One region of the Streptomyces sp. NPDC087428 genome, then DNA from elsewhere that is predicted to be linked to it. Evidence: riboswitches for the same ligand, from Rfam matches in the RefSeq annotation. Region 1 holds a riboswitch; the other holds the start of a gene.

Region 1 (15,348 bases):
GCCCCAGCCGTACGCCACCTCACCGGCCACCGCACCGTCCGACGACACGCTTCAGGAAACGCTCGGGATGTGGACGATCACCGTGCAGAGCGCGCGGCTCACCACGGTCGTCGACGCCTCGGGCTCGATGGCCACGATCGTGCCGGGCCGCGGCCAGTCCCGGATGGACGTCACCAAGGCTTCCCTGATCGAGGCCCTCAACCAGTTCACGCCGAACGACGAGATCGGACTCTGGGAGTTCGCCACCGGGCTCGACGGCGAAAAGGACTACCGGCGGCTGGTGCCGACCAGCCGGCTCGGGAAGCAGGAGAAGGGCGGCGGCACCCACCGGCAGAAGCTCGCCGCCGCGTTCTCGGCCCTCCAGCCCGTGCCGGACGGTGCGACCGGCCTGTACGACACCGCGCTGGCCGCCTACAAGGAGGCGCAGCGCACCTATGTGAAGGGCAAGTTCAACGCCGTGGTGATCCTCACCGACGGCTCGAACCAGGACGACCGTTCCATCTCGCGCAGCGCCCTGATCGCGGAACTGAGACGGATCGCCGACCCGGAGCGCCCGGTTCCGCTGCTCGCGATCGCGGTCGGCCCCGACGCCGACCGCGAAGAGGTGAACGAGATAGCCAAGGTGACCGGTGGCGGCGGTTACCAGGTCAACGACCCGGCCGAGATCCAGGCGGTGATCCTTCAGGCCGTCATGACCGCCGGGCAGAGCGGCCTCGCCGCCGAGGAGTAGGGCCCGCGCGGTGGGCAGGGGCCGTGCCGCACGGCCCTGCCCGCCCGCTCATGTTCCCGGGACGCCCACCGGCCAGTTGTGCACGGGTTCGCCGTCCTGCATCAGTTCGCCGTAGCGGCGGGTCATGGCGGCGAGCGCGGCTTCCCGGTCCAGTCCGGCGTCCCGCGCCCGGTGATAGGTGTCCGTCTGCCAGGACGCCCCGTTCGTCCGCCGCTTGCAGCGCTCCTCGATGATCCCGAGGTAGCGGTCGCGGTCCGCGGGCTCGATGTTCCACGCGTCGAGCCCGGCGGCCGCCAGCGGCAGCAGTTCGTCGCGTACGAGTTTGACGACCGGGACCCGGGTCAGCCCGCCGGAGCGGCCGGGCCGGGGCCAGAGCAGCTCGGCGTCGATGCCGCGGCGGCAGGCGGTGTCGAAGTTCTCGGCCGCGGCGGCGAACGGCATTCTGGTCCACACCGGACGGGACTCCTCGGCGAGGGCCCGCACGAGCCCGTAGTAGAGCGCGGCGTTGGCGATCACATCGGCGACGGTCGGCCCCGCGGGCAGCACCCGGTTCTCCACCCGGAGGTGGGGGACGCCGTCCGAGAGCCCGTACACCGGCCGGTTCCAGCGGTAGACCGTGCCGTTGTGCAGGACGAGTTCCTGGAGCCGGGGCACCCCGCCCCCGTCGAGGACCCGCAGCGGGTCCTCCTCGTCGCAGATGGGCAGGAGCGGGGGAAAGTAGCGCACGTTCTCCTCGAAGAGTTCGTACGCCGAACCGATCCACCGCTCACCGAACCAGGTCCTGGGACGCACCCCCTGGTTCTGCAGTTCGGGCGGCCTGGTGTCCGTGGCCTGCTGGAAGAGCGGCGGACGCGACTCCCGCCACAGCTCCCGGCCGAACAGGAAGGGCGAATTGGCTCCCAGGGCCACCTGGACCGCGGCAACGGCCTGCGCGGCGTTCCACACGTCCGCGAACCGTTCCGGGGTCACCTGCAGATGCAGCTGGACCGAGGTGCAGGCCGCCTCAGGTGCGATCGACCCGGAGGTGCAGACCAAGCGCTCCACACCTTCGATATCAAGGGAGAAATCCTCGCCGCGCGCCGCCACCATTTGGTCGTTCAGCAGTGCGTAGCGGTCCACGTCGGAGAGGTTCGCGCGGACCATGTCCCCGCTGCCGAGCGTGGGCAGTATTCCGATCATCACGATCCCGGCATCGACCTCGCCGGCCTTCCGGTCGGCATATCCGAGGCCGGTCCGCAGCTCTTCGGCCAACTGGTCGAGAACGCGCCCGGCCAGTTGGTGGGGAACAATGTTCACTTCCAGATTGAACATGCCGAGTTCTGTCTGGAAATCCCGGCTCGCGATGCGCTCCAGCACCTGTCCATTCAACATCCTCGGCATGCCGTCGGAACCCGCCAGATTCAGCTCGATCTCCATGCCCATGAGGTCGCGCGGACGGTCGAATCTCCGCTCCGCCAGGAGCCTCCCCAGTCCCTCCAGGCACTGGTGGAGCTTCCGCCGGTACCTCTGCCGATCGGACAGGTCAAAGGCGCCCGCAACGACCTTCTCCCCCATCGAAGTGTCCCTCCTCGAGTGGGCAGCCCGCGGCCCAGGCCGCTCGCGTCACGATCGATAATGCCCAGACGGGGTGATCCATAACGCCCCGCGGAGGGTGCGCACCCGCTAATCTGATGACCGCAGCCCGTGGCACATTCACTCGGCATGACGCGGTGCACAGTTTCCGCCGTTCGGCCCTCGCGGAATGCACCGGCGTGTTTCGGCCTACCGCGTCACAGGAAAAACACGAGGCGGCGGCTGCGCCGCTCGCACCGAATCAGCATAATCTCCGCATAATAAAGTCCGGATACCGTCTTGTCGGCAATAGTCGTGGCGGCTAGTGGAATCACCGCGTGAACACGTGTCGTATAAACTCCGCGGACGAGGCAGAGAGTTGACGCACCGGCTCAGTCACCGGCCTCCTCTGGCCCCGCATGCCGACAGCGCCGTCTGCACCCACCCACGCTCCACCGTGTCTCCGAAGTGAGAGGCGACCCACTATGCCGCTGCATGTTCCTCCGGCTCCCGCGCCCGCGCTGAGAAGCGTACTCGCGGCGCTCGGCTCACCCACCGCGGTCCGCGAGGCCCGCACCCCCGCCCTGCGGTCCGTCCAGGGGCCGCTGAGCCCCGATCACCCGCTCCCCGTCCACGTGCTGGACCGCAGCGGAGCGGGCGGCCTCACACCCACCACCCGGCTCGCCGCCTGGCGCTTCCAGATCCGCGGCGCGGAGCGGGCGGTCGCCGCGGCGGACACCATGCTCACCCCCGACGGCTGGACCTTCTCGCACTTCTTCGAGGGCCCCTACATCGCCTCGACCGAACTCGCCCTGCGCCAGGCGGAGGCCGCGAGCACGCACTACCAGCCGAGGCTGCTGTCCATTCCTGAGCTCTACATGCTGGCACTGTGGCTGCACGAGGACACCGAGGCCGACGCGTCCGGCGGATCCCCCGCCCCGGCCGATCTGCTCGTACCGCTGGCTCCCGCCCCACCGGGCATCGCGGCGCACCGTCCGCACCGGGTCGCCGATCTGCTTCCCGTGATCACCACCCGCATCACACCCGGCCCCGGCCCCCTGCTCGGCTCCCCCGCCTGAGCCCCGGCCGCCCCCCACTTCGCTGTGCCCCGCCGCCGATTCCGGTGGCGGGGCACCGCACTGCGGGGGCGCATCCGCTCCCCGTCCGGACTAGCCCCATCCGGCCACCCCGAACCACCCGAATTGACAGGGCAGTTGCGTTGAACCGTCCGGCTGGGTGATGCGTCATGAGAGGAGAAGAAGCGCTGCCGTGAAATCCCTGCGGATTGGCGCCCGTGGGGCAACACTGGGACCGACCGATCGATACGGGGGGCGGCCATGAACACCGCTTCAAGCCGCAGGACACTCAACTCAACGCAGCGAAAGAACCCAGCCATGTGTCAGCACCAGCCACCCTGCCCCACAGCCGACTCAGCCGACCGGGAAGCCGCCCGCCTGGTGGCGCACCATCCCGAACAGGGCTGGAGCCTGCTGTGCAACGGCGTCCTGCTCTTCGAGGACACCGGTGAGCTGCTCCCGGACGGGCAGATCATCGCGCCGCACCGGCCGCTGGGAACGGGCCGGGTGATGAAGGCCGCCTGACCGCGGCAGGTACGGACAGGGGCCGGCCCGGAGAGATCTCCGAACCGGCCCCGACGCAGTTCCGACTCACCCGACAGCGTACGTGCCGTCGGTCCCGTCAGTTGTCGTACTCGTCCAGCGGCGGGCAGGAGCAGACGAGGTTGCGGTCACCGAACGCACCGTCGATCCGGCGCACCGGCGGCCAGTACTTGTCGGCGGCGGTGACTCCGGCCGGGAAGACCGCCACCTCACGGCTGTAGCCGTGCGCCCAGTCGCCGCCCAGCGCGGCCGCCGTGTGCGGGGCGTTGCCCAGCGGGTTGTCGTCCGCGCCCCACTCGCCGGAGGCCACCTTCTCGATCTCGCCGCGAATGGCGATCATCGTGTCGCAGAAGCGGTCCAGCTCCGCGAGGTCCTCGCTCTCGGTCGGTTCGATCATCAGCGTGCCCGCGACCGGGAACGACATGGTCGGCGAGTGGAATCCGTAGTCGATGAGCCGCTTGGCCACGTCGTCGATACTGACTCCGGTCGCCTTGGAGATCGGCCGCAGGTCCACAATGCACTCGTGCGCGACCAGTCCGGCCGGGCCGTTGTACAGGATCGGGTAGTGCGGTTCCAGCCGCTTGGCGACGTAGTTGGCCGCGAGCACGGCGACCTGCGTCGCGCGCTTCAGGCCCTCCCCGCCCATCAGGCGTACGTACGCCCAGGAGATCGGCAGGATGCCGGCCGAGCCCCACGGAGCGGCCGAGATCGGGCCGACCCCGGTCTCCGGACCGGCGGCGGGCTGCAACGGGTGGTTGGGCAGGTACGGCGCCAGGTGGGCGCGCACACCGACCGGGCCGACGCCGGGGCCGCCGCCGCCGTGCGGGATGCAGAAGGTCTTGTGCAGGTTCAGGTGCGAGACGTCGCCGCCGAAGTGGCCCGGCTTGGCGAGACCGACCAGCGCGTTGAGGTTGGCGCCGTCGACGTACACCTGGCCGCCCGCGTCGTGCACCTCGGCGCAGATGTCCGCGACGTGCTCCTCGAAGACACCGTGCGTCGACGGGTAGGTGATCATGAGCACGGCGAGCTCGTCGCGGTGCTGCTCGATCTTGGCGCGGAGGTCCTGGATGTCGACCTCACCGTCGTCGGCGGTCTTCACCACGACGACCCTCATACCGGCCATCACGGCACTGGCCGCGTTGGTGCCGTGTGCGGAGGACGGGATCAGACAGACGGTCCGGCCCTCGTCGCCGTTGGCACGGTGGTACGCCCGGACGGCCAGCAGTCCGGCGAACTCGCCCTGCGAGCCGGCGTTCGGCTGGATGGAGACCGCGTCGTACCCGGTGACCTCGGCGAGACGCTCCTCCAGCTCACGGATGAGCGTCAGGAAGCCCTGGGCCTGCTCGGCCGGCGCGAAGGGGTGCAGCGCGCCGAACTCGGGCCAGGTGATCGACTCCATCTCGGCCGTCGCGTTCAGCTTCATCGTGCAGGAGCCGAGCGGGATCATGCCGCGGTCCAGCGCGTAGTCGCGGTCGGCGAGCCTGCGCAGGTAGCGCAGCATCGCGGTCTCGGAACGGTGCTGGTGGAAGACCGGGTGGGTGAGCACGGAGTCGGTCCGCAGCAGCTGCTCGGGCAGCGCCTCCGCGGCCGTGGCGTCCAGTGCGTCGATGTCACCGGTGGCACCGAAGGCCGCCCAGACGGACGCGATCTCCGTGCGGGTGGTGGTCTCGTCGCAGGCGAGCGAGACGAGGTCGGCGTCGACGAGCCGCAGGTTCACGCCGCGCTCGCGGGCGTCGGCGACGACCTCGGCGGCCCTGCCGGGCACCCGGACGGTGAGCGTGTCGAAGTGCGAGCCGGTCACGACGTCGGCACCGGCGGCGCGCAGGCCCTCGGCGAGGATCGCGGCGTAGCGGTGGGTGCGCCGGGCGATCGTCCGCAGCCCCTCCGGGCCGTGGTAGACGGCGTACATACCGGCCATCACCGCGAGCAGCACCTGAGCGGTGCAGATGTTGCTGGTGGCCTTCTCGCGGCGGATGTGCTGCTCGCGGGTCTGGAGGGCCAGCCGGTAGGCCTTGTTGCCGTCCGCGTCCACGGAGACGCCGACGAGGCGGCCGGGGAGGCTGCGCGCGAACTTCTCGCGCACGGCCATGAAGCCGGCGTGCGGTCCGCCGAAGCCCATCGGCACACCGAAGCGCTGTGTGGTGCCGACCGCGATGTCCGCGCCCAGCTCACCGGGCGAGGTGAGCAGGGTGAGCGCCAGCAGATCGGCGGCCACGGTGACGATCGCGCCGAGCCCGTGGGCCTGCTCGATGACGGGCCTGAGGTCGCGTACGGCTCCGGAGGCGCCCGGGTACTGCAGCAGCACGCCGAAGACGCCGCCCTCGGCGATCCCGGCCGGGATGCCGTCGGTGAGGTCGGCGACGACGACCTCGACACCGGTCGGCTCTGCACGGGTCCGGATCACGGCGACGGTCTGCGGGAGTGCGTCCTCGTCGACCAGGAAGACGCCCTTCTTGACCTTGCCGACGCGCCGCGCCAGCGCCATCGCCTCGGCGGCGGCGGTCCCCTCGTCGAGCAGCGAGGCGCCGGAGGTGGGCAGCCCGGTCAGGTCGGCGACCATCGTCTGGAAGTTCAGGAGGGCTTCGAGGCGGCCCTGGGAGATCTCCGGCTGGTACGGCGTGTAGGCCGTGTACCAGGCGGGGTTCTCCATCACGTTGCGCAGGATCACCGGCGGGGTGAACGTGCCGTAGTAACCGAGCCCGATCATCGGGGCCAGGACCTGGTTGCGGTCGGCGAGCGTACGCAGTTCGGCCAGCACCTCGGCCTCGGTACGGGCCGCCGGCAGCTGAAGCGCCTCGGCGCTGCGGATGACGTCGGGCACCGCGGCGGCGGTCAGCTCGTCGAGCGAGCCGTAACCGACCTGGGCGAGCATCTTGGCCTGCGCCGCGGCGTCGGGACCGATATGACGCTGCTCGAACGGAATTCCCTGTTCCAGCTGGGAGAGCGAAGTGCGACGGGGGGTCATGGTGGAGGCCTCCTGGTCTGTCACGACCTGCGAGGGGCACCACGGCGCGGGGTGCCCGAACGGCCTCCCCCTCTGTCATCTCAACCTGAGAGCTTCACCGGTGCCCACTGCACGCACCGGCTTTCACCGTCGGTGAGGGAGAGATCCACCTCGGCACACGGCCGTGCGGAACCCGCCCTGCTTTCCAGAGTGACCTCGTCCGTGCGGTACGGGGGCCTGAGAGATTCCGGGGAGGATTTGCTCCTTCGGCGCCTCCGGATTCGTTCCGGAGGACTCTCCCGCACGGGGTAAGCAGCCGCTCTCAGCCTACCAGCGGGGTCCCCGGCGCAATTCTCGAGTGGCCAACCCCGTGGATCTGCACTTCTGTGGTTCCTGTGGAGTAGCCGCGACCAGTGGGAGGGACCGTGCAGACCGACATCGATCCGCGCAGCCTGATCGGCCGCAAGGCGTTCGACCGCGAGGGCACCAAGATCGGAACCGTGGACGAGGTGTACCTCGACGACGCGACCGGTGTGCCGGAGTGGGCGGCCGTACGCACCGGACTGTTCAGCCGCGACGCCTTCGTCCCGCTGGAACCCAGCGAATTCGTCGAGGACACACTGCGTGTCCCCTTCGACCGCGCACTGATCAAGGACGCACCCGACTTCGGCGTCGGCCGGCATCTCTCGCCGGAACAGGAACTCCAGCTCTACCGGCACTACGGTCTGGACTCCCTGCCCGAGGAGACCGGCCCGGACCGGGACTTCGGCAGGCTGGCCGGCCAGGAAGAGTAGTCGGCCGGGTCCCGCACGAGCGGCAGCGGATCGGCCGGCTGGAGTTCCGGATCGTCGATACGGAACGTACGCACCCGGCCGGGCGCCGATTCCGGCTCCTCGAAGCGCACTGTCACCCGGCCGACGCCGCTGCCCTGCACCCAGCCGTGGCCGTGGACGTCGTGCCGTACGTCGTGTCCGGCCGGCCAGCGGCGGGCGGCGAGCTGCTCGGCGCTCTCCTGCTCCGGCTCATCGGGCTCCGGCCGCCGGCCGCCCGTACCGGCATCCACTGCGCCCCCCGCGCTGTCGGCGGGGCCGACGGCGGCGAGCGCGGCGGCGGTGCGCTCGCCGGCCGCCTGCGCGAACAGGTCCTCCTGGGTGTAGTCGGCGAGCCCGGTGACGCCCACTCCGAGCAGCCGCACTCCCCCGGTGGTGTCCACGGCCTCCAGGAGCCGCGCTGCGGCCTCCCTGACCACCGTGGGGTCGTCGGTGGGGCCACGCAGCGTCTCGGACCGGGTCAGGGTCGAGAAGTCGTACCGCCGCACCTTCAGCACCACGGTCCGGCCCGAGCGCTCCGCCGCCCGCAGCCGCTGGACGCACCGGTCCGCGAGCCGCTCCACCTCGCTCCTCACCCGGACCCGGTCGTGCAGGTCCGTGTCGAAGGTGTCCTCGACCGAGACCGATTTCGCGTCGCGCTCGGCGACGACCGGCCGGTCGTCCTGGCCGGACGCCATCCGGTGCAGCGAGACGCCGTGCGCCTTGCCCAGCAGCCGTACGAGCTCCGCCTCGCCCGCCTCGGCCAGGTCGCTCACCGTGGTCATCCCGGCGCGCCGCAGATGGTCCGCGGTGGCCGGCCCGACCCCGGGCAGCGTGCGGACCGGCATGGGCGCGAGCAGATCCCGCTCGGTGCCCGGCGCTATGAGCAGGATCCCGTCGGGCTTCGCCTCCTCCGAGGCGATCTTGGCCAGCATCTTGGAGCCCGCGAGGCCCACGGAGCCGCTGAGCCCGGTGACCGCCTCGATCGCCTCCCGCAACTGCTCACCGATCGCCAGCGCGGAAGCCGTGTCGTCCGCGGTGCCGCCGGCCTCCAGGTCGACGAAGGCCTCGTCCAGGCTCAATGGCTCCACCAGCGGCGACAGCCGGCCCAGCAGCTCCATGACCTGATCGCTCACGGTCCGGTACAGCGCGAAGCGCGGCACCAGATAGGCCGCGTTCGGCGCGAGCCGCCTGGCCTGCGCCATCGGCATGGCCGAGTGGACTCCGAAACGCCGTGCCTCGTACGAGGCGGTGGCGACGACCCCGCGGGGCCCCAGCCCGCCCACCACCACGGGTTTGCCACGCAGACTCGGCTTCGCCGCCTGCTCCGCAGAGGCGTAGAAGGCATCCATGTCCAGATGCAGGATGGTCGGCGCGGCTCTCACATCAGTCGATGCTGCCCTACGGCACTGACAATCGCCGGGCGGCAACCGCCCGCGGGCCCGGGAATTCCCGGGCCCGGCCGGGCTCGCACCGGCTCAGCCGGCCCGGTTGCGCCGTCGGGCGAGCTCGTCGGCGGGATTGTTCCCGATCAGCGTCTCGCCGGTGTCCACCCGCTCCCCGTGCAGCTGTGACAGCGCGGCGTCGACGTCCCGCCAGACCACTCCCACGGCGATACCGAAGACGCCCTGGCCCCCTTGGAGCAGCTCCACGACCTCGGCGGGCGAGGAGCACTCGTAGACGGTCGCGCCGTCGCTCATCAGCGTCATGCGTTCGAGGTCCTGGAAACCGCGGGCCCGTAGGTGCTGGACCGTGGTGCGGATGTTCTGGAGGGCCACCCCGGTGTCGAGGAAGCGCTTCACGATCTTCAGCAGGACGACGTCCCGGAAGCTGTAGAGCCGCTGTGTGCCCGATCCGTATGCGGGACGGACGCTCGGTTCGACGAGGCCCGTGCGAGCCCAGTAGTCGAGCTGGCGGTAGGTGATCCCCGCCGCCGCGCATGCCGTCGGCCCGCGATAGCCGATGTCCTTGGCCGATGCCACGCCGTCCCCCGCCACCGCAGCCGGCGCTGCCGGTTGCCTGATGGTCTGGTCGGCTGTACTCCCCTGCTGCGGATACGGCCCATCCACTGCCGCCCCGTCGCCGCTGCTGCTCACGCCGACCTCCGTCCTTGACCTGCCCACTCGAAGGTAGGCAGTCACCCGGGGTGCGTCAACGATCGCCACACTCGGCACGCCGAGTGATAATCACCCTGAGGGTGGTTTCCCGTGACTCGCGACCGGGAAAGGCTTGTCGGATGCGCTGGCGGCGCCCCCTCGGGACGTCACTGGCTGTTCGTGCCGAAGTCCTCCGGCGAGATCTGATCGAGGAACTCCCGGAACTTCTCCACCTCGTCCTCCTGCTCGTCGGGAATCGCGATTCCCGCGTCGTCGAGCACCCCGTCACTGCCGTAGATCGGCGTGCCGGTGCGCAGGGCGAGCGCTATGGCGTCGGACGGCCGCGCGCTCACCTCGACTCCGCTCGCGAAGACCAGCTCCGCGTAGAAGACCCCTTCTCGCAGGTCCGTGATCCGGACCTGGGTGAGCTCCTGGCCCACGGCCTCGAGCACATCCTTGAAGAGGTCATGGGTCAGCGGCCTGGCCGGAGCCATGCCCTGCTGAGCGAAGGCGATCGCGGTCGCCTCACCAGGACCGATCCAAATAGGGAGGTACCGGTCGCCTCCCACTTCACGCAGGAGCACGATCGGTTGGTTGGAGGGCATTTCCACCCGGACACCCACAACGTCGAGCTCGTTCACACAGCAACCCTAGGACGTGCTCGGCAGGTTTGGGTAGTCGGGGCCCACGAGGATCAATGGAGCCTGATCTGGAGCGCGGTCTGTACGAGGGCCGAGTGCAGCCGTACAGAGAGCTCCGCGAGCTCCTTCGCAGTGGCCTCGGCATGGGCTCTGGTCTGCGGATTCCGGTGCCGGCGCAGTGGTGCGACGACCTGTTCGATGAGTCCGGCCTCCCGGTCGGCGGCCGCCCGCATGGCGCGCAGATGCCGCGGTTCCAGACCGAATCGGCCCAGATCCGCCACAAGCCTGGCGACGGTGACCATCTCGGCGTCGTATCCGCCGTCGGCCGTCGGAACGACCAGACCGTAGGACTCCCACGCGTCGAGGTCGCTCTCGGTGACCTCTGCGGCAGCGAGAAGCTCGGCCCGGCCGATGCGGGCGGCCGTGGCCCGGCCCGTCCCACCGGTCCAGCTGCCGTCGGTGAGGTCCCGCTCGCCGTCCGGGGCCGGCAGGGCCACCCGCTCGCCCCGGGCGACGGCGTCCAGGTGCTCGCGGATGACCTTCAGCGGAAGATAGTGGTCCCGCTGCATCCGCAGCACCTGGGCGAGCCGCTCGACGTCGCCGGGCCGGAACTTGCGGTAGCCGGAGGGCGTCCGCTGCGGTTCGACCAGTCCCTCCGCCTCCAGGAAGCGGATCTTGGAGATGGTGACTTCGGGAAACTCGTCCCGCAGTTGCAGGAGCACCGTGCCGATGCTCATCGGACGGTCGTCGGCGGTGGCGGTGCCGTTTCCGGCACCGCCCGTCGGTGTTCTCAGCATGGACCTTCCCTGACGGGGTCAGATGGCCCGCTGGCTCGCGTAGAAGACCAGCCGGTACTTGCCGATCTGCACTTCGTCGCCGTTGGACAGCGCGACGGAGTCGATGCGCTCACGATTGACGTACGTGCCGTTGAGGCTGCCCACGTCCCCGACCGTGAAGCTGCCGTCGGGACTCCGGCGGAACTCCACGTGACGGCGCGAGACCGTCACGTCGTCGAGGAAGATATCGCTCTGCGGGTGGCGGCCGGCCGTGGTCAGCTCGCTGTCCAGCAGGAACCGGCTGCCCGAATTCGGACCACGCCGCACCACCAGGAGCGCCGAGCCGAGCGGCAGGGCGTCCACAGCGGCCTGCGCCTCGGGCGAGAGCGACGGCGCGGACGACTGACCGGTCGCCTCCGCCTCGTAGGCCTCAAGACCCGAGATGGAGATGGTCGACGTCGTCTCCGAGGCACGCTCGGGAATTCCGCCCCTCAGCGGCGCGCCGCAGTTGGAGCAGAAACGACTGGCTTCGGCATTGCGGTGGCCGCACCTCGTACAGACCGGCATGGACGAGCCCTCCTGCCTCGGGGTGAACCCTCCACCCGTACTTGAGGTTGAAGGTTCTCCGAAACCTATGCGGCCGGGACCGGCAGGGTCAACAGACGACGCGCCCGAATTGTCACCCCCCGAACCTGCCACCTCATCGCGGAAGAGCGGGCGCTCTGAGCCCTGCTCGTCGGCTTGACCATGGCGCGGCGCGCGATGGCGGGCAGCCTCGTCGCGTGCACTCTTGCCGAACAACTTCCCAAACAACTTCACGGGCGATTCCCCTTGACCGAAACAGACCCGCCCGTGGGGCAGGACGAACCCTGAATGAACACACCTGCCGACCCGGACATCCTCACAACGTCCGTATCCACTCGACAGTTTCCACCACGCGCCCCGATTACGATGCGGCGACCCCCCGCAACCTTCTGCCCGTGTCCCCCGACGCCCACGCGTCCCGGGTTCACTGGGCGGACGACCGAGCGTAGTCAGGCCGCTCCGCCGGTCGCAAGGCGTCCACGACAATGTCGTCAGCCTGCGACACATGTACGGTGGCCTGCTCCTTCTCCAGCGTCTGCACCACGCCGCCCGGGATGTTCAGCGCCGGCTCCAGATCCTGCGGCTTGCCGATGACCTTGAACACGTACGGAGCCGAAATCTTCCGCCCGTCGACCTTGATGGCGCCACCGTCACCGGAGAAGTATGTATTGGCCACCACCCGCACGCCGTTGACCTCGATCGCCTCGGCGCCGGCCGCCCGGAGCTCCTGAAGCGCGTCGAGGAGCTTGTCGGCCTCCACCGCGCCGCCCGGGTCGTTGATCGTGAGGGTGATCCCGGGTCCGTGCGCGGCCACGGTGCCCGCGAGGATGCCGAGTTGGCGTTCCTTCTCGACTGTCTGCTTGCGTGCTTCCTCCGCCTGGTCGGAACTGTTCTCCAGCTCCGTGCGCTGGTCCTCAAGGCGCTGCTTCTCGTCCTCCAGGCGCTGTGAACGGTCGTCCACCTCGTCGAGGATGCGGACCAGGTCCTCCTGGCGCGCGCCGCGCAGGGCGCTGTTGTCGCTGTTGGACCGCACCTGGATGGCAAGCCCCAGACCGAGGACGAACAGCAGCACCGCGACAATGAGTTGGGCGCGGGTGACCCGTGGCGGCCACAGCCCGGCGATCAGCCGCTGGCGTCCGGTGAGCTCCTTGGGAGCGTCCACGGGCTGCTCCCCGGGGTGTTCCCGGTCGCCGGTGAATTCTTCGTCGTTGCTCATCGGCCTCAGGCCCGGAAGACGTGCCGGCGGATGGCGGCGGCGTTCGAGAAGATCCGGATGCCGAGGACGACCACCACACCGGTGGAGAGCTGGGCACCGACGCCCAGCTTGTCCCCCAGGAAGACGATCAGGGCGGCCACGACCACGTTCGAGAGGAACGAGACCACGAAGACCTTGTCGACGAAGATGCCGTCGAGCATGGCCCGCAGGCCGCCGAAGACGGCATCGAGGGCGGCCACGACGGCGATCGGCAGATAGGGCTCGACCACCGCCGGCACTTCGGGCCGGACCAACAGTCCGACCACGACTCCCACGACGAGGCCCAGTACGGCGATCACGATGTGCCCTTCCCTGTTTCTGCCGCACCACTGCCGGTGTCTGCGGCCTTATAAGGCTCTGCTGTCCGTACGATCAGGCTCGGGGCGGCCGGGAGATTCACCTTCTCCTGGACGGAGATGCTGGTCCTGATGTCGAAGGTGTCCTTCAGCGCTTGCAGATACTGTCCGTCGGCACTGCTGCGGAAGGCAGCGCTGAGCTTCTTCCCGTCCCCCACCGCGAGCACCGAGTACGGCGGCACGAGCGGTTTGTTGTCGACCAGTATGGCGTCGCCCGCGGCGCGGATCGCCGACAGGGCGGTCAGACGCTGCCCGTTGATGGCGATCGCTTCCGCACCGGACTGCCAGAGGCCGTTGACGACCCGTTGCAGGTCCCGGTCCCTGACCCGTCCGGTGTCGGAGAAGCCGCTGGTCTCACGCGGTCCGCCGCCGCCCTGGTCGGTGTTCTTCGCGTCGTCGACGACCAGCTTCACGCCGGGCCCGTACACGGGCGTCGCGCCGGAGAGCAGAGCCACCAGCTCCGTCTGGTCCCCACCGTGCTTCTCCAGAGCCTTGCGCTGACGCCTGCCGACATCGTCGCGGACCTTCTCGACCTGTGCCTCAAGCGTGTCGGTCGCGGCGGTCTCCGAGTCGATCCGGTCGATCAGTTCCTCGCGTTCCTTGGCGAGGACCGGTGCCGCCACCCGTGCCTGCGCGGCGCCCAGAGTGACAACGAGCGCGGCCAGCACCAGGCACGCCGCGAAGCCCAGCTTCGCCTTGAGGGTGCGGGGCATACCGGCCCGGCCGTCGGCCTCGCGACGAGCCGATGCCTCGGCGTACCCGTCGTCCAGGCTGTGGTCCATCACATTGGTCAGCAGCGACATGGACGCGTCGGGGCGCGCGGGCGGCGAGGCCGTACTCCGATCGGGGGGCTGCTGCGACATGCCGCACATCGTCGCACGTCGAAGCAGCTACCGCCGAATGGCCCCACCGATGCGCCGGGAGCCGCCGGCCGGTGCGGTCCGGCCCACCGCGGGAACCCCGGACCGTCCGGCCACCGCGGCGGCGACTCTCCGCCGCCGCGGTGGCCGGGCGCCTCAGTTGCCCGCGCTGTCGACGATCGCCGCCCACTCGTCCAGGAGGGCCTGTGCCGAGGCGTCGTCCGGCCCTTCCGCCCACAGATGGGTGACCGCTTCCGCCCGGTCCGGCAGCACCATCACCCAGCGTCCGTCCGCCTCGACGACCCGCACACCGTCCGTCGTATCGACATCGCGGTCTCCGGCGGCCTCGACGACCCGGCGCATCACCAGCCCCTTGACGGCCCACGGGGTGGCCAGATCACGGCGCAGGACATGGGCACGCGGAATGCGCGCATCGATCTGGCTGAGTGTGAGCTGCGTCCTCGCCACCAGCCCGATCAGCCGTACGAACGCGGCCGAGCCGTCGAAGACGCTGCTGAATTCCGGAACGATGAAGCCGCCGCGCCCGTCTCCACCGAAGATGGTTCCTTCCTCGCGTCCGACCCGGGTCAGGTCGTCGGGCGATGTCGTCGTCCACTCGACCTGGGTGCCGTGGTACGCGGCCACCTGCTCGGCGACGCGGGTGGTGGTCACCGGCAGCGCCACCCGCCCGCTGCGCCGCTCGGCGGCGACGAGGTCGAGCATGACCAGCAGGGCCCGGTCGTCCTCAATGATCCGCCCCCGCTCGTCGACCAGGGAGAGCCGTTCACCGACCGGGTCGAACCGGACGCCGAAGGCCGCCCTCGCCGAGGAGACGATCTCGCCGAGTCGCACCAGTCCGGACCGCCGGGTCTCGGCGGACTCGGTCGGACGTGATTCGTCCAGGCCGGGGTTGATGGTCAGCGCGTCCACACCGAGCCGTCCCAGCAGGCTGGGCAGAACAAGTCCCGCGCTGCCGTTGGAGGCGTCGACGACGACCTTCAGCCCGGCGTCGGCGATTCCGGCGGTGTCCACGTTCCGCAGCAGCGATCCGGTGTACGAGTCGAACACACTGGACGGGAAATGCAGGTCCCCGATCTCCCCGGGGAAGGCCCGACGGTATTCCTGC
Region 2 (15,348 bases), on a different contig from region 1:
TGACGGTGACCGGGAGCGGGGCGGCGAGGCCGGCGACGAGATCGGCCTGCCCGCCGGGCGTCCACTCGTCGAGGAGCCCGTCCGTCACGCTCTGGATGTACGGACGCAGCCGCTCGACGGAGCCCGTGGTGAACGCCTTCGACACCAGGCGCCGGAGCCGGGTGTGCCGGGGCGGGTCACTGGCCAGCATGGTCCGCGAGACGGCGGGGTGCAGATCGCGGCGGGACGGCCGGCCGGCGAAGAACCGCGCGGTGTCCTTCGACAGCCGCGGATCCGCGAACGCCGCACGGGCCTCGGCGTACCCCGTGACCAGGAAGCTGTACCGCCCGTCCGATCCGGTGGGCACCCGCTGCACGGGAGCCGTGTCGCGCAGTCGTGCGTAGACCGGGTACGGGTCCTGGAAGAACCGCGGGTCCTGAAGGGGATCGGTCATGTTCCTCAGCACTCGATGATGTTCACCGCGAGCCCGCCCCGCGCCGTCTCCTTGTACTTGACGCTCATGTCGGCGCCCGTCTCCTTCATCGTCTTGATGACCTTGTCGAGGGAGACCTTGTGGCTGCCGTCGCCGCGCAGCGCCATCTTCGCCGCCGTGACGGCCTTGACCGCCGCCATGCCGTTGCGCTCGATGCAGGGGATCTGGACGAGGCCGCCGACCGGGTCGCAGGTCAGGCCCAGGTTGTGCTCCATGCCGATCTCGGCGGCGTTCTCGACCTGCTCGGGGGTGCCGCCCAGCACCTCGGCGAGCGCGCCCGCGGCCATGGAGCAGGCGGAGCCCACCTCGCCCTGGCAGCCGACCTCGGCGCCGGAGATGGAGGCGTTCTCCTTGAACAGCATGCCGATGGCTCCGGCGGCCAGGAGGAAGCGGACGATGCTGTCGTCCTTCTCCGCCTCGGTGGCGCCGCCGGCCGCGAAGTTCACGTAGTAGTGCAGCACCGCCGGGATGATGCCGGCCGCGCCGTTGGTGGGGGCGGTGACGACGCGGCCGCCCGCGGCGTTCTCCTCGTTGACCGCCATCGCGTAGAGGGTGATCCACTCCATCGCGTGGGTCTGCGGGTCGCCCTCGGCGCGCAGCTGGCGGGCGGTGTTGGCGGCGCGGCGGCGGACCTTGAGGCCGCCGGGCAGGATGCCCTCGCGGGACATGCCGCGGGACACGCACGCCTGCATGGAGCGCCAGATGTCCAGCAGGCCCGAGCGGATCTCGTCCTCGGTGCGCCAGGCCCGCTCGTTCTCCAGCATCAGGGAGGAGATCGACAGGCCGGTGTCCTGGGCGAGCCGCAGCAGTTCGTCGCCGGTGCGGAACGGGTTCTTCAGCACGGTGTCGTCGAGGACGATCCGGTCCTCGCCCACCGCGTCCTCGTCGACGACGAAGCCGCCGCCGACCGAGTAGTACGTCTTCTCCAGGAGCGGGGCGCCCTCGTGGTCGTACGCGAAGACCGTCATGCCGTTGGCGTGGTACGGCAGGGCCTTGCGGCGGTGCAGGATCAGCTGCTCGTCGGCGTCGAACGCGATCTCGTGCATGCCGAGGAGATTGAGCCGGCCGGTGGAGCGGATCTCGGCGACCCGGTCGTCGGCCGTTTCGACGTCGACGGTACGGGGGGACTCGCCCTCCAGACCGAGCAGAACGGCCTTGGGGGTGCCGTGGCCGTGGCCGGTGGCGCCGAGGGAGCCGAAGAGCTCGGCGCGTATCGAGACGGTGTGGGCGAGCAGACCCTCGTTCTTGAGGCGGCGCGCGAACATACGGGCCGCGCGCATCGGGCCGACCGTATGGGAGCTGGACGGGCCGATGCCGATCGAGAACAGGTCGAAGACCGAGATGGCCACGGGTGACTCCTCAAAGCGCTGGTAGACGCCGTTGTCTGCCGGGTGGTGCGGTACGGGCCGGGTCGGCCCGAAGAGCGGGGGACAAGGGATGGGGCACCGCGCTCACTGTTCAGTGTGCGTGGTGCCCCGCCCCGACGTGCAAACGCGCAGGTCCGGACTACAGACCGGGGTACAGCGGGAACTTCTCGGCGAGCGCGACGACGCGGGCCTTCAGGTCGTCCGCGTCGTAGGACGGCTTGAGGGCGGACGCGATGATCTCCGCGACCTCCGCGAAGTCCTCCGTCCGGAAACCGCGGGTCGCCAGCGCCGGGGTGCCGATCCGCAGACCCGAGGTGACCATCGGCGGCCGCGGGTCGTTGGGGATGGCGTTCCGGTTGACCGTGATGCCCAGCTCGTGGAGCCGGTCCTCGGCCTGCTGGCCGTCCAGCTCGGAGTTGCGCAGGTCCACCAGGACCAGGTGCACGTCCGTGCCGCCGGACAGGACGGAGACGCCGACCTCGGTGACGTCCGGCTGCACCAGACGCTCGGCGAGGATGCGGGCGCCGTCCAGGGTGCGCTGCTGGCGCTCCTTGAACTCCTCGGTCGCCGCGACCTTGAACGAGACCGCCTTGGCCGCGATCACGTGCTCCAGCGGGCCGCCCTGCTGACCCGGGAAGACCGCCGAGTTGATCTTCTTGGCGAGCTCCTGCGTCGACAGGATGACGCCACCGCGCGGACCGCCGAGGGTCTTGTGCGTGGTGGTCGTGACGACATGGGCGTGCGGCACCGGGCTGGGGTGCAGACCCGCGGCGACCAGACCGGCGAAGTGCGCCATGTCGACCATCAGGTACGCGCCGACCTCGTCCGCGATCCGGCGGAAGGCGGCGAAGTCCAGCTGGCGCGGGTACGCGGACCAGCCGGCCACGATCAGCTTCGGCTTGGCCTCCTTGGCGAGGCGCTCGACCTCGGCCATGTCCACGACGCCGGTCTCGTCCACGTGGTACGGGACCACGTTGTACAGCTTGCCCGAGAAGTTGATCTTCATGCCGTGGGTCAGGTGACCGCCGTGGGCCAGGTTCAGGCCCATGATCGTGTCGCCCGGCTTCAGCAGCGCGAACATCGCGGCGGCGTTGGCCTGCGCGCCGGAGTGCGGCTGCACGTTCGCGGCCTCGGCCCCGAAGAGCGCCTTGATGCGGTCGATGGCGATCTGCTCGATCACATCGACGTGCTCGCAGCCGCCGTAGTAGCGGCGGCCGGGGTAGCCCTCGGCGTACTTGTTGGTCAGGACGGAGCCCTGGGCCTCCATGACCGCGACCGGAGCGAAGTTCTCCGAGGCGATCATTTCGAGGGTGGACTGCTGACGGTGGAGCTCGGCGTCGACAGCGGCGGCGACGTCCGGGTCCAGCTCGTGGAGGGAGGAGTTGAGAAGCGACATCAGGTGGTCCCTTGGGGTCTCAGTTACCGGAGAACGCGGTGTACTCGTCGGCGGAGAGCAGGTCCCCCGGCTCCTCTGCGACGCGTACCTTGAACAGCCAGCCGCCTTCGAACGGTGCGGAGTTCACCAGCGAAGGGTCGTCCACCACGTCCTGGTTCGCGGCCGTGATCTCGCCGGTCACCGGCGAGTACAGGTCGCTGACCGACTTGGTCGACTCCAGCTCACCGCAGGTCTCGCCCGCGGTCACCGTGTCGCCGACCTCGGGGAGCTGGGCGTAGACGACGTCACCGAGCGCGTTGGCCGCGTACTCCGTGATGCCGATCGTGGCCACACCGTCCTCGACGGCCGACAGCCACTCGTGCTCCTTGCTGTACCGCAGCTGCTGGGGGTTGCTCATGACCTGAATTCTCCTGTACGCGGGGGAGTGCTGATGAACGATGGTCTTACGGTGTGAGACAGGACTGCGTCACGTACGCGGTGCCCTGCTCGGCCTGCGGACTACTTCTGGCGCTTGTAGAACGGCAGCGCCACGACCTCGTACGCCTCGTGGCTGCCCCGGATGTCCACCGCGACGCCCTCGGTGCCGGGCGCGGCGTGCGCGGCGTCGACGTACGCCATGGCGATCGGCTTGCCGAGGGTGGGCGACGGGGCGCCGGAGGTGACCTCGCCGATGACCTGGCCGCCCGCGACGACGGGGAACCCGGCGCGCGGGACCCGGCGGCCCTCGGCGACCAGGCCGACGAGCTTGCGGGGCGGGGCGGTCTCGGCGCGCCCGGCGGCGGCCTCCAGGGCCTTGCGGCCGACGAAGTCGCCCTCCTTCTCGAACTTCACGACCCGGCCGAGCCCGGCGTCGAACGGGGTCAGCCCGGTCGTCAGCTCGTGCCCGTACAGCGGCATGCCCGCCTCCAGGCGCAGCGTGTCGCGACAGGAGAGCCCGCAGGGGATCAGCCCGCGGGAGGCGCCGGCCTCGGTCAGCGCCCGCCACAGCTGCTCGGCGTGCCCGGGGGCGACGAACAGCTCGAAGCCGTCCTCGCCGGTGTAGCCGGTACGGGCGATCAGCGCGGGGACCCCGGCGACCGTGCCGGGCAGGCCGGCGTAGTACTTCAGCCCGTCCAGGTCGGCGTCGGTGACGGCGGCCAGGATGGCGGGGGACTCGGGGCCCTGGACGGCCAGCAGCGCGTACGCGTCGCGGTCGTCGCGCACCTCGGCGTCGAAGCCCTCGCCGCGGGCGGTCAGCGCGTCCAGCACGATCTGGGCGTTGCCCGCGTTGGCGACCACCATGTACTCGGTCTCCGCCAGCCGGTACACGATCAGGTCGTCCAGGATGCCGCCGTCCTCGGCGCAGATCATCGTGTAGCGGGCCCGGCCCACCGACACGGTGCCGATGTTGCCGACCAGGGCGAAGTTCAGCAGGTCCACGGCGGCCGGGCCGGTGACGGTGATCTCGCCCATGTGGGAGAGGTCGAAGAGGCCGGCCTTCGTGCGCACGGCGATGTGCTCGTCGCGCTCACTGGCGTACCGCAGGGGCATGTCCCAGCCCGCGAAGTCGGTCATCGTGGCGCCCAGCGAACGGTGCAGGGCATCGAGGGCGGTGAGACGGGGGGCGGTGCTCATGGATATGGCTCCCAGGGCATGACGACGAGGACGATCCCTCCCCATCTGTCATCGGAACCTGAGAGGTTCGCCGAGAGGCCCCGGAGGGGTTCGGCTTGCACCTTGGGTGGAGCCGCTGGGCGACTCGCTTTTCAGATCTGCCTCATCCACGCGGTACGGGGCCTGAGAGATTCAAGGGAGGATCTTGCTCCTTCGGCGCCCGGCCCGGAGGCCGGAACTCTCCCGCGCGGATTCAAGCGGCCTTTATGCAGTTGGCCGAGCCATCATCGCACGCATCGCCGGGCAGTGGGGCGCCGGTACCCCACCGGATCCGGCGGGTCGCAAGCTTGTGCCGCATTACCTTTTCTTTACACTTCTTGGCAGGTGTGGGTCGGCCGACAGGGGGATGGCGATGACGTTGCAGCGGTACGCGGCGACCGCGGGGGCCACGCAGGGCGCACTGCCCGCACAGCCGGGCGCACCGGCCCGGGAGGCGCGGGGCCCGCACGGACCCGTCGTACGGGATCTGCGCGGCCGGTCCGGGCGCAGCCCGCGCGCCCTGCACTTCGTGGCGGGCGATGTCGTGGTGGTCTCCGGGCTGCCGGGCAGCGGCAAGTCGACCCTGATCAGGCGGGCGGTGTCCGCCCGCGTCATCGACTCCCAGGACACCAGGGACCGCTGGGCCGGTCTGCTGCCGGGCTTAGTCCCGTACGCCCTCTACCGCCCGTTCGTCCGCGTCGCCCACTACTGGGGGCTGTGGCAGGTGCTGCGCTCCGGCGCCTCCGTCGTCGTCCACGACTGCGGCACCCAGGCCTGGGTGCGCGGCTGGCTGGCGCGCGACGTCCGCCGGCGCGGCAGCGTCCTGCACCTCGTCCTGCTCGACGTCACCCCGCAGACGGCGCGGGCGGGTCAACTGGAGCGCGGGCGCGGCGTCTCCGGGTACGCGTTCGCCCGGCACCGCAGGGCCCTGCGGCGGCTGCTGCGGGACACCGAGACCGGCACACTGCCGCTCGGCTGCGTCTCGGCGGTGCTGCTGGACCGCGAGGCGGCGGCGCTGCTGACCCGGATCACCTTCGCGGACGCGCGGGGCGAGAGCCGGTAGTACGCCGTCCGATGCCTGGGCGACCGGTGCGCGGCGCTAACCTCTTGCTGCACGGCACGGGGCGAGAGAGGTAAGCAGTGGACATTCCGGCACAGGGTCACGTCATTCCGCAGGGCGGATGGCCGGCCAACGAGCTCGAAGAAGTACTGGGCGCCTCGCTCGGCCGCCCGGAAGCGGGCGGCCGGCTCGTGGAGGTGCTCGGCCGCAGCCACCTCTGGGTGCCCCTGCCCAACGGCGGCGGACCGGACGCCGCCGATCTGGATCTGCCGACACTGGAGATCGACGGCGCCGCGTACGTCCCCGTGTTCAGCTCCGAGCAGCAGTTCCACAGCTGTGTCGGCGCCCCCATGTCCTTCGCCGTGGCGCCCGCCGTCGAGTTCGCCCGCGGACTGCCCCCGCAGCTCGGCATAGCGGTGAACCCGGGCGGCGCGGTCGGCATGCCGCTCCCGCCGCCCGCCGTCGCCGAACTCTGCCGGGCCGGGCGCACCCTCCTCGACGGACCGACCGGCGGCGGCCGGGTCCGGCTCTACGAGCCGGACTGGAAGGAGGAGCCCGTCGACTTCCTCGCCGCCGCGGCCGGCGAGTTCGAGGGGAGCGGGGTCGTGCTCAGCGCCCGCAGGGCCCTGGCCAGCATCGAGGGCGGCGACCCCGTCCTCTTCGTCGGCGTCGAGTTCTCGACCTGGGACGGTGCCGGGCGCAACGCCCCCATGGACGCGCTCGGCCGCGCGCTCGGCCGCGTCGAGCTGCCGTGGCCGGTCAACCTGGTGCTGCTCGACGTGGCGCAGGACCCGGTCGCCGACTGGATGCGGGAGAAGGTCCGGCCGTTCTATCAGCGCGCCGGCGCGTAGCACCGCCCCTCGCACCGTACGGAGACGGCTGCGGCCCATGGCGTCAAGTCGGTGTCAGGACCGGCGCCTAAGCTGGTTTGATGGCTGGTGCCTCGGCACCGCGCCGTACCCGCGTGCCCCGGGAGCGGCAGGCCGACACAGTGGATCGAAGAGGGGCGGGACCCAGGGTGAGTGCGTCAGGCACGGGGGCGGCCGACGGGGTGTCCCCCGGTCGAGCGGAGCCGAGGGCTCGGGGAAGCGTCGAGCACATGCTGCGCCAGGTGGCACCCGGGCGCTACGACGCGTACGAGGCCCTGCTCCAGGCCCTGGCGGCCGACCGGATCTGGATGCTGCTCTGGCACGGCCGGGCCGGTTCACCCGACGCCCAGTACGGCAACATGGAGATCGACGGCCTCGGCTACGCCCCCTGCGTCACCTCCGCCCAGGAGCTCGCCGCCAGCGGCTGGAACCGCGCCCATGAGGTGGTGGGCGGCCGCGACATCGCCCGCGCACTGTTCCCCGACCGCTGGGGCATCTGGCTGAACCCGCACGCCCCGGGCGGCGGCGTGGGCATCCCCTGGCTCGACCTGCGCCGGATCGCCACCGGCCTCGACCGGATGCCCGCCGGTCCGCTGCGGATCAGCGACCCCGCCGTCGAGACCCCGCAGTTCTACGCCCAGCTGACGCAGAACGCCCACCACACCCCGGCGATCCGCTCGCTGCGCCGCGCCTGGGTGCAGCCCGCGCTCGGCGTCCCGTACCTCGCCATCGGCCTCGATCTGTACGACACCAGCCAGCCGTCCGTCGACGCGGTGCGCGCGATGATGCAGCAGTCGATCGGCACGGTCCCGGAGGGGCTGCCGGTCTCCACCGTCGCCATGTCCGACGAGTACGACCCGGTCGCGATGTGGCTGCGGGGCAACTCCCGGCCGTTCTACGACCGCGAGTCGCACGCCCCGGCCGGGCGGAGCGGTGTCGTCGCTCCCGGTTACGGCTACCCGCAGGCGCCCGGCCCGGCCCCGCACGCCTACTAGGCCCGCCTGACCCGCTCACCGGAGCGGACAAAGGTCCCTCCGGCGGACAAGACAACCCCTGCGGTCACCCAAATAGCCACCCAATGAAGCCTGTTGGGCGGCATGTCCGTTCTGGTGGATTAGTGGCCGAGTAGTCCGCTCACTCGATCAAACTGTCCGGATAACGGAAGCTCACTGACCGCATCACGTTTGAGCAAACATTCCCCGTCAGGTCTGGCGGGTGATCGCAACTGCGTTGAAGACTCCCGGCTAGTGGGGATCGTCGGCCCTTTGTACGAGGTTGCCCCGGCGGACATTCCGTGGACGCTTCAGACACACCAGACGCATCAGACGCTTTCAGCACCAGGACATCAGCCGCATGAACGTGCGCGGCTGGTGCGCGCCAGGCCGTTACCGCGGCGAGCAAGGGCCGGCCACCGCCGGCGGGAGGGGTCAAAGGCACTGTGACCGCACCGATCGAGACCACCGGATCGGCTGCCGAGGCTCAGCCGGAGGCAGTACTCACGGGGGTCAAACAGAGCCAGATCGAGGGCCGTTCGCTCGGGCAGATCGCCTGGACGCGCTTCAAGCGCGACAAGGTGGCCGTTGCCGGCGGCATCGTTGTCATCCTGCTGATCCTGCTCGCCGTGCTCTCCAAGCCGATCCAGGCCGTCTTCGGTCTGGACCCCAACGCCTTCCACCAGGAACTCATCGACCCCGCGCTGCTCGCCCCCAAGGGCGACTGGGGCGGCATGAGCTGGAGCCATCCGCTCGGCGTCGAACCGCAGTACGGGCGCGACATCATGACCCGGATCATCGAGGGCTCCTGGGTCTCCCTCGTCGTCGCCGTCGGCGCCACCCTGCTCTCCGTGGTGATCGGCGTCTTCTTCGGTGTGGTCTCGGGCTTCTACGGCGGCTGGGTCGACACGATCATCAGCCGCATGATGGACACCTTCCTGGCCTTCCCGCTGCTGCTGTTCGCGATCTCCATCTCGGCGGCGCTCCAGGACGGCGCGTTCGGCCTGACGGGCCTGCCGCTGCGGATCGCGGTACTGATCTTCGTCATCGGCTTCTTCAGCTGGCCGTACATGGGACGTATCGTCCGCGCCCAGACGATGAGCCTGCGCAACCGCGAATTCGTCGAAGCGGCCCGGTCGCTGGGCGCCCGCGGCCCCTTCATCCTCTTCCGGGAGCTGCTGCCGAACCTGGTGGCACCCGTTCTGGTCTACTCCACGCTGCTGATCCCCTCGAACATCCTGTTCGAGGCCGGTCTCAGCTACCTCGGGGTCGGTATCGCCCCGCCGCAGGCCTCCTGGGGCGGGATGCTCACCAACGCGATCGACTTCTACCAGAACGACCCGATGTACATGATCGTGCCGGGCGTGGCCATCTTCGTCACGGTCCTGGCGTTCAACCTGCTGGGGGACGGGCTGCGCGATGCCCTCGACCCCCGCAGCAAGTAGTGCCCAAGGTGCTCGTCACAACGACGTGCGACATGCCATGGCAACCATCGATTGAGGGGAATTTCCTCAGGTGAAGACCAGAAAAACGACAGCGGTGGTTGCCACGGCTGTGGTCCTGATGCTGGGCGCCTCCGCGTGCAACGGCTCCAAGGACGACAACGGCGGCGGCGGCGACAAGGGCGGCTCCGGCACCACTGACGCCGCGCTGACCTCGATCGTCAACAAGTCGGAGAAGAAGGGCGGGACGCTCAAGCTCGAACTGTCCGACGAGCCCGACTCCCTCGACCCCGGCAACACGTACTACGGCTGGGTGCAGAACTTCTCCCGCCTGTACGGCCGTTCGCTCACGTCGTTCAAGCCGGCCGCCGGCAAGGACGGCCTGGAGGTCGTCCCGGACCTCGCCGAGGGCCTCGGCAAGGCGAGCGCGGACGCGAAGACCTGGACGTACAAGCTCAAGAAGGGGCTCAAGTACGAAGACGGGTCCCTGATCACCTCGAAGGACGTCAAGTACGCCGTCGAGCGCTCCAACTTCGCGCCGGAGGCCATGTCCAACGGCCCGACGTACTTCAAGTCCCACCTCATCGGCGGCGACAAGTACAAGGGCCCGTACAAGGACAAGAACCCGGACGGCATCGCCTCCATCGAGACGCCGGACGACAGCACGATCATCTTCAAGCTGAAGGACGCCTTCGCGGACTTCGACTACCTGGCGACCTTCACGCAGACGGCCCCCGTGCCGGCCGCGAAGGACAAGGGCGCCGACTACGTGAAGCACATCATCTCCTCGGGCCCGTACAAGTTCGAGTCCTACGAGGAGGGCCGCAGCGCGACCCTCGTCCGCAACCCGAACTGGGACCCGAAGACCGACCCGCTGCGCCCGGCACTGCCGGACAAGGTGACGATCCGGTTCAAGGTCAAGCAGGAGACGGTCGACAACAACCTCCTCGCGGACAACATCACCGCTGACGCCGCCGGTACGGGCGTCGCCCCGGCGACCCAGCCGAAGGTGCTGACCAAGGCCGACCTGAAGAAGCAGACCGACAACCCGTACGCGGGCGCCACCTCGTACATCGGTCTCAACGTCAACGTGAAGCCGTTCGACAACATCCACTGCCGCAAGGCCGTGCAGTGGGGCATCGACAAGGCGTCGGTCCAGGCCGCCCAGGGTGGCGACCCCAAGGGTGACGTCGCGACCACGTTGCTGCCGCCGACCGTCAACGGCTACTCGAAGTTCGACCTGTACGAGACCGCCGGCCACAAGGGCGACGAGGCCAAGGCCAAGGACGAGCTGAAGCAGTGCGGCAAGCCGAACGGCTTCGACACCAAGATCTCGGCCCGCTCCGACCGCCCCGCCGAGATGTCCATGGTCACCGCGGTGCAGGCCTCGCTCAAGAAGATCGGCGTCAACGCCGAGATCAAGAGCTTCCCCACCGGTAAGTACTTCTCGAACTTCGCGGGCAACCCGAGCTACGTGCACGCCAACAAGCTCGGCATGATCATGAGTGCCTGGGGTGCCGACTGGCCGACCGGCTTCGGCTTCCTGGACCAGATCATCAACGGCGCTTCCATCAAGCCGTCCGGTGGCAACAACGTTCAGGAACTGAACGACCCGAAGATCAACAAGCTGCTCAACGAGGGCATCGCCAACACCGACACCGCCGCCCGTGAGAAGGCGTGGGGCGACGTCGACAAGGCCGTGGCCGAAGGCGCGACCGCCGTGCCGCTGATCTACCGCAAGAACCTGCTGCTCCGGCCGAAGTCCGCGACGAACGTCACGGTCACCCAGGCCTACCTCGGCATTTACGACTACCTGCTGATGGGTTCCGCCAAGTAGGAACGGCCCCGCTCCCCGGGCCGCGCACGCGGCCCGGGGAGCGGGCACCCGGGCCCGAGAATTGTCTTGAAAGGCAGGTGAAGGCACGGTGTCCGACCGGACGGGTTCCCCCCGGCAGACAGATACCGGCGCCGGATAGCTGTGGCTGCGTACATCATCCGACGCGTCTTCGGCGCGGTGCTGCTGCTGTTGATCGTCAGCGCAGTCACCTTCGCGATCTTCTTCCTCGTCCCCCGGATCGCCGGGCAGACGATGGACCAACTGGCAGCCCAGTACGTGGGCAAGGACGCCAATCCGCAGTCCATCCTCGCGGTCAAACAGAATCTCGGCCTCGACCAGCCGCTTTACATCCAGTACTGGCACTTCATCAAGCAGCTCTTCGTCGGCGCCGACTTCCAGTTCGGTCCCGAGGCCACGCACTGTGGCGTGCCGTGCTTCGGCTACTCGTTCAAGCGGCACGTCGAGGTGTGGCCCGAGCTGACCGCACGCATCCCGGTCACGTTCTCCCTGGCGATCGGCGCCGCGGTGATCTGGCTGATCAGCGGTGTGGCGATCGGTGTCGTCTCCGCCCTCAAGCGGGGTTCGGTCCTCGACCGCTTCTTCATGGCCATCGCGCTCGCCGGTGTCTCCCTGCCGATCTTCTTCACCGGCATGCTCGCGCTCGGTGTGTTCACCGTGCAATGGCCGATCTGGGAGGGCGGGGTCAACTATGTGGCGTTCACGGACAATCCGCTGGACTGGGCGTGGAACCTGCTGATCCCGTGGTGTTCGCTGGCCTTCCTCTACTCCGCGCTCTACGCCCGCATCACCAGAGCCGGGATGCTGGAGACGATGGGCGAGGACTACATCCGAACGGCCCGCGCCAAGGGCCTCCGGGAGAGCCAGGTCATCGGCAAGCACGGCCTGCGGGCCGCGCTGACCCCCATCGTCACCATCTTCGGCATGGACTTCGGCCTGCTGGTCGGCGGCGCGGTCATCACCGAGACCGTGTTCTCCTTCCCCGGACTCGGCCAGTTCGCCATCAAGAGCGTGCAGGAGAGCGACCTGCCCATCGTGATGGGCGTGACGCTCGTCGCGGCCTTCTTCATCGTCATCTGCAATCTGCTGGTGGACCTGGTGTACGCCGCCATCGACCCCAGGGTGAGGTACTCGTGACCGAGGTTTCCAAGGCACAGACCGCGGCGGCCGGCGCGCCCGCCGCCGCGCGGGCCGGCGGCGACGAGGCCTTCCTCTCCGTACGTGACCTGCGCATCCACTTCAAGACCGACGACGGCCTGGTCAAGTCCGTCGACGGCGTCAGCTTCGACGTGAAGCCCGGACAGACCCTCGGCATCGTGGGCGAGTCCGGCTCCGGGAAGTCCGTCACCTCGCTCGGCGTGATGGGCCTGCACCGCACGGCCCCCAACGCCCGCATCTCGGGCGAGGTCTGGCTGGACGGCGAGGAGCTGATCGGCGCCTCCGACGCCCGGGTGCGCGAGCTGCGCGGCCGCAAGATGGCCATGATCTTCCAGGACCCGCTCTCCGCGATGCACCCGTACTTCAAGGTCGGCGCGCAGATCGTGGAGGCCTACCGGATCCACAACAAGGTCAACAAGAAGACCGCCCGCACCCGGGCCATCGAGATGCTCGACCGGGTCGGCATCCCCGAGCCGCACAAACGGGTCGACGCCTACGCGCACGAGTTCTCCGGCGGTATGCGCCAGCGCGCCATGATCGCGATGGCGCTGGTCAACAACCCGGAACTGCTCATCGCCGACGAGCCGACCACCGCCCTGGACGTCACCGTCCAGGCGCAGATCCTGGACCTGATCCGGGACCTGCAGAAGGAGTTCGGCTCCGCCGTCATCATGATCACGCACGACCTCGGGGTCGTCGCCGAGATGGCCGACGAACTCCTGGTGATGTACGGCGGCCGGTGCATCGAGCGCGGGCCGGCGGAGAAGGTCTTCTACGAGGCCCAGCACCCGTACACCTGGGGCCTGCTCACCTCGATGCCGCGCATCGACCGTGAGCAGACGGAGCGGCTGATCCCCGTCAAGGGCCAGCCGCCGTCGCTGATCAACGTCCCGAGCGGCTGCGCCTTCAACCCGCGCTGCCCCTACGCGGACATCCCCAAGGACGACCTCACCCGCACGACGCGTCCCGAGCTGCAGCAGGTCGGCGACGGGCACTTCTCCGCCTGCCACATGTCGCCGGAGGAGCGGACCCGGATCTGGACCGACGAGATTGCGCCGAAGCTGTGAGCGAGGCGAGTGAGGTGAGCGACGTGAGCGAGAAGAAGGATCCCCCGGTGCTGGAGAAGGACGTGACGATCCCGGAGCAGGCCACCGCCTCGCGCGAGCCGCTGCTCAGGGTCGAGGGCCTGGCCAAGCACTTCCCGATCCGCAAGGGACTGTTCGGCCGGCAGAGCGCCGCGGTCAAGGCCGTCGACGGCATCGACTTCGAGGTGTACCCGGGGGAGACCCTGGGCGTCGTCGGCGAGTCCGGCTGCGGCAAGTCGACGATGGGCCGGCTGATCACCCGGCTCATCGAGCCGAGCGCCGGCAAGGTCGAGTTCGACGGCCGTGACATCACGCACCTGTCCATGGGCAAGATGCGGCCGATGCGGCGCGACGTCCAGATGATCTTCCAGGACCCGTACTCCTCGCTGAACCCGCGGCACACGATCGGCACGATCGTCAGCGCGCCGTTCAGGCTCCAGGGGGTCGAGCCCGAGGGCGGTCTCAAGAGCCACGTCCAGGAGCTGCTGCAGCTGGTCGGGCTCAGCCCCGAGCACTACAACCGCTACCCGCACGAGTTCTCCGGCGGCCAGCGCCAGCGCATCGGCATCGCCCGCGCGCTCGCCCTGCGCCCCAAGCTCGTCGTGGCCGACGAGCCGGTCTCCGCGCTGGACGTGTCGATCCAGGCGCAGGTGGTCAACCTGCTGGACGACCTCCAGGACGAGCTCGGCCTCACGTACGTGATCATCGCGCACGACCTCTCGGTCATCCGCCATGTGTCGGACCGGATCGCGGTCATGTACCTGGGCAAGATCGTCGAGCTGGCGGACCGCAAGTCGCTGTACTCGGCGCCCATGCACCCGTACACCAAGGCCCTGATGTCCGCGGTGCCGGTGCCGGACCCCCGGCGGCGCGGGGTGAAGAGCGAGCGCATCCTGCTCACGGGCGATGTGCCCTCGCCGATCTCGCCGCCCAGCGGCTGCCGGTTCCACACCCGGTGCTGGAAGGCGACGGAGATCTGCAAGACGCAGGAACCGCCGCTGATCGCGCTGAAGACCGGCCACCAGGTCGCCTGCCACCACCCGGAGAACGCACCGGACCAGGCACCCGGCCAGCCGGTTCTGGCCGAGGCCCGGGAAGCGGTCGAGCTGATCGCGAAGGCAGCACCAGCACCGGAGACCGCGGAGGCCGAGGCGTCCGAGGCCCCCGCCGAGGGCGGTGCCTCGCCCGCCAAGAGCGACGCGGCCACCCCCGCAGAGGCAGCGGAGGACAGCCCCGAGCAGTAGCACCGGCACAATTGCCCGGTGCTCAACGAACTGTTCACCCCCTCCGTCCAGCATGCGCTCGACATCGTCGGAATCTTCGTCTTCGCGATCTCCGGCGCTCTGCTCGCCGTACGCAAGAACTTCGACGTCTTCGGCATCGCGGTTCTCGCCGAGGTCACCGCGCTGGGCGGGGGGCTGTTCCGTGATGTCATCATCGGGGCGGTGCCGCCCGCGGCCTTCACGGACCTCGGCTACTTCACCACCCCGCTGCTCGCCGCCGTTCTGGTCTTCTTCCTGCATCCGCACGTCGAGCGGATCCAGGTCGGCGTCAACGTGTTCGACGCGGCCGGGCTCGGGCTCTTCTGTGTCACCGGAACGGTCAAGGCGTACGACTACGGCCTCGGCCTGACCGCGTCGGCGGCGCTTGGGCTGGCCACCGCGGTCGGCGGCGGTGTGCTGCGCGACGTACTCGCCAACGAGGTGCCCTCGCTGCTGCGCTGGGACCGCGACCTGTACGCGGTGCCCGCGATCGTCGGGGCCGCGATGATCGTGCTGTGCATCCGCTTCGACGCGCTCAACGCCTTCACCAGCGGGGCCGCGGTGATCACGGCGTTCGTGCTGCGGCTGCTGGCGCTGCGCTTCCACTGGCGGGCCCCGCGCGCCTACAACCGGCGCTCGGCGAGGGCCGAGGAGGGGTGAGGAGGGGGAGAGCGGACGCTCCCGCCTCACCGGCTGTCTCACCCGAGCCGTCTCACCCGAGTCGTCTCACCGAGTCGTCTCACCGAGCGAGAAAAGCT

Evidence for each region. A riboswitch is a leader RNA that binds a small molecule or an ion and turns the genes downstream of it on or off. The one in region 1 is predicted to bind glycine.
Region 2: another riboswitch for glycine. It lies ahead of gcvT (glycine cleavage system aminomethyltransferase GcvT); the one in region 1 lies ahead of gcvP (aminomethyl-transferring glycine dehydrogenase).

The regions. Positions count from the first base shown of each region.
Region 1 is NZ_JBIUXR010000025.1:79,457-94,804, forward strand. It holds gene ACIO3R_RS37040 (substrate-binding and VWA domain-containing protein) at 1-730, shown strand, start outside; gene ACIO3R_RS37045 (glutamate-cysteine ligase family protein) at 779-2,284, opposite strand; gene ACIO3R_RS37050 (hypothetical protein) at 2,767-3,360, shown strand; gene ACIO3R_RS37055 (DUF5999 family protein) at 3,676-3,882, shown strand; gene gcvP (aminomethyl-transferring glycine dehydrogenase) at 3,980-6,865, opposite strand; glycine riboswitch at 7,060-7,156, opposite strand; gene ACIO3R_RS37065 (PRC-barrel domain-containing protein) at 7,270-7,638, shown strand; gene ACIO3R_RS37070 (DNA polymerase IV) at 7,563-9,038, opposite strand; gene ACIO3R_RS37075 (MerR family transcriptional regulator) at 9,132-9,749, opposite strand; gene ACIO3R_RS37080 (bifunctional nuclease family protein) at 9,917-10,390, opposite strand; gene ACIO3R_RS37085 (MerR family transcriptional regulator) at 10,444-11,187, opposite strand; gene ACIO3R_RS37090 (FHA domain-containing protein) at 11,206-11,985, opposite strand; gene ACIO3R_RS37095 (DUF881 domain-containing protein) at 12,176-12,967, opposite strand; gene ACIO3R_RS37100 (small basic family protein) at 12,973-13,305, opposite strand; gene ACIO3R_RS37105 (DUF881 domain-containing protein) at 13,302-14,225, opposite strand; gene ACIO3R_RS37110 (sugar phosphate nucleotidyltransferase) at 14,379-15,348, opposite strand, start outside.
Region 2 is NZ_JBIUXR010000033.1:2,852-18,199, reverse strand. It holds gene ACIO3R_RS39275 (cytochrome P450) at 1-433, opposite strand, end outside; gene ACIO3R_RS39270 (L-serine ammonia-lyase) at 439-1,821, opposite strand; gene glyA (serine hydroxymethyltransferase) at 1,979-3,235, opposite strand; gene gcvH (glycine cleavage system protein GcvH) at 3,255-3,632, opposite strand; gene gcvT (glycine cleavage system aminomethyltransferase GcvT) at 3,734-4,849, opposite strand; glycine riboswitch at 4,991-5,084, opposite strand; gene ACIO3R_RS39250 (AAA family ATPase) at 5,241-5,930, shown strand; gene ACIO3R_RS39245 (enhanced serine sensitivity protein SseB) at 6,008-6,778, shown strand; gene ACIO3R_RS39240 (enhanced serine sensitivity protein SseB C-terminal domain-containing protein) at 6,946-7,791, shown strand; gene ACIO3R_RS39235 (ABC transporter permease) at 8,235-9,233, shown strand; gene ACIO3R_RS39230 (ABC transporter substrate-binding protein) at 9,352-11,067, shown strand; gene ACIO3R_RS39225 (ABC transporter permease) at 11,209-12,222, shown strand; gene ACIO3R_RS39220 (ABC transporter ATP-binding protein) at 12,219-13,310, shown strand; gene ACIO3R_RS39215 (ABC transporter ATP-binding protein) at 13,358-14,572, shown strand; gene ACIO3R_RS39210 (trimeric intracellular cation channel family protein) at 14,591-15,250, shown strand.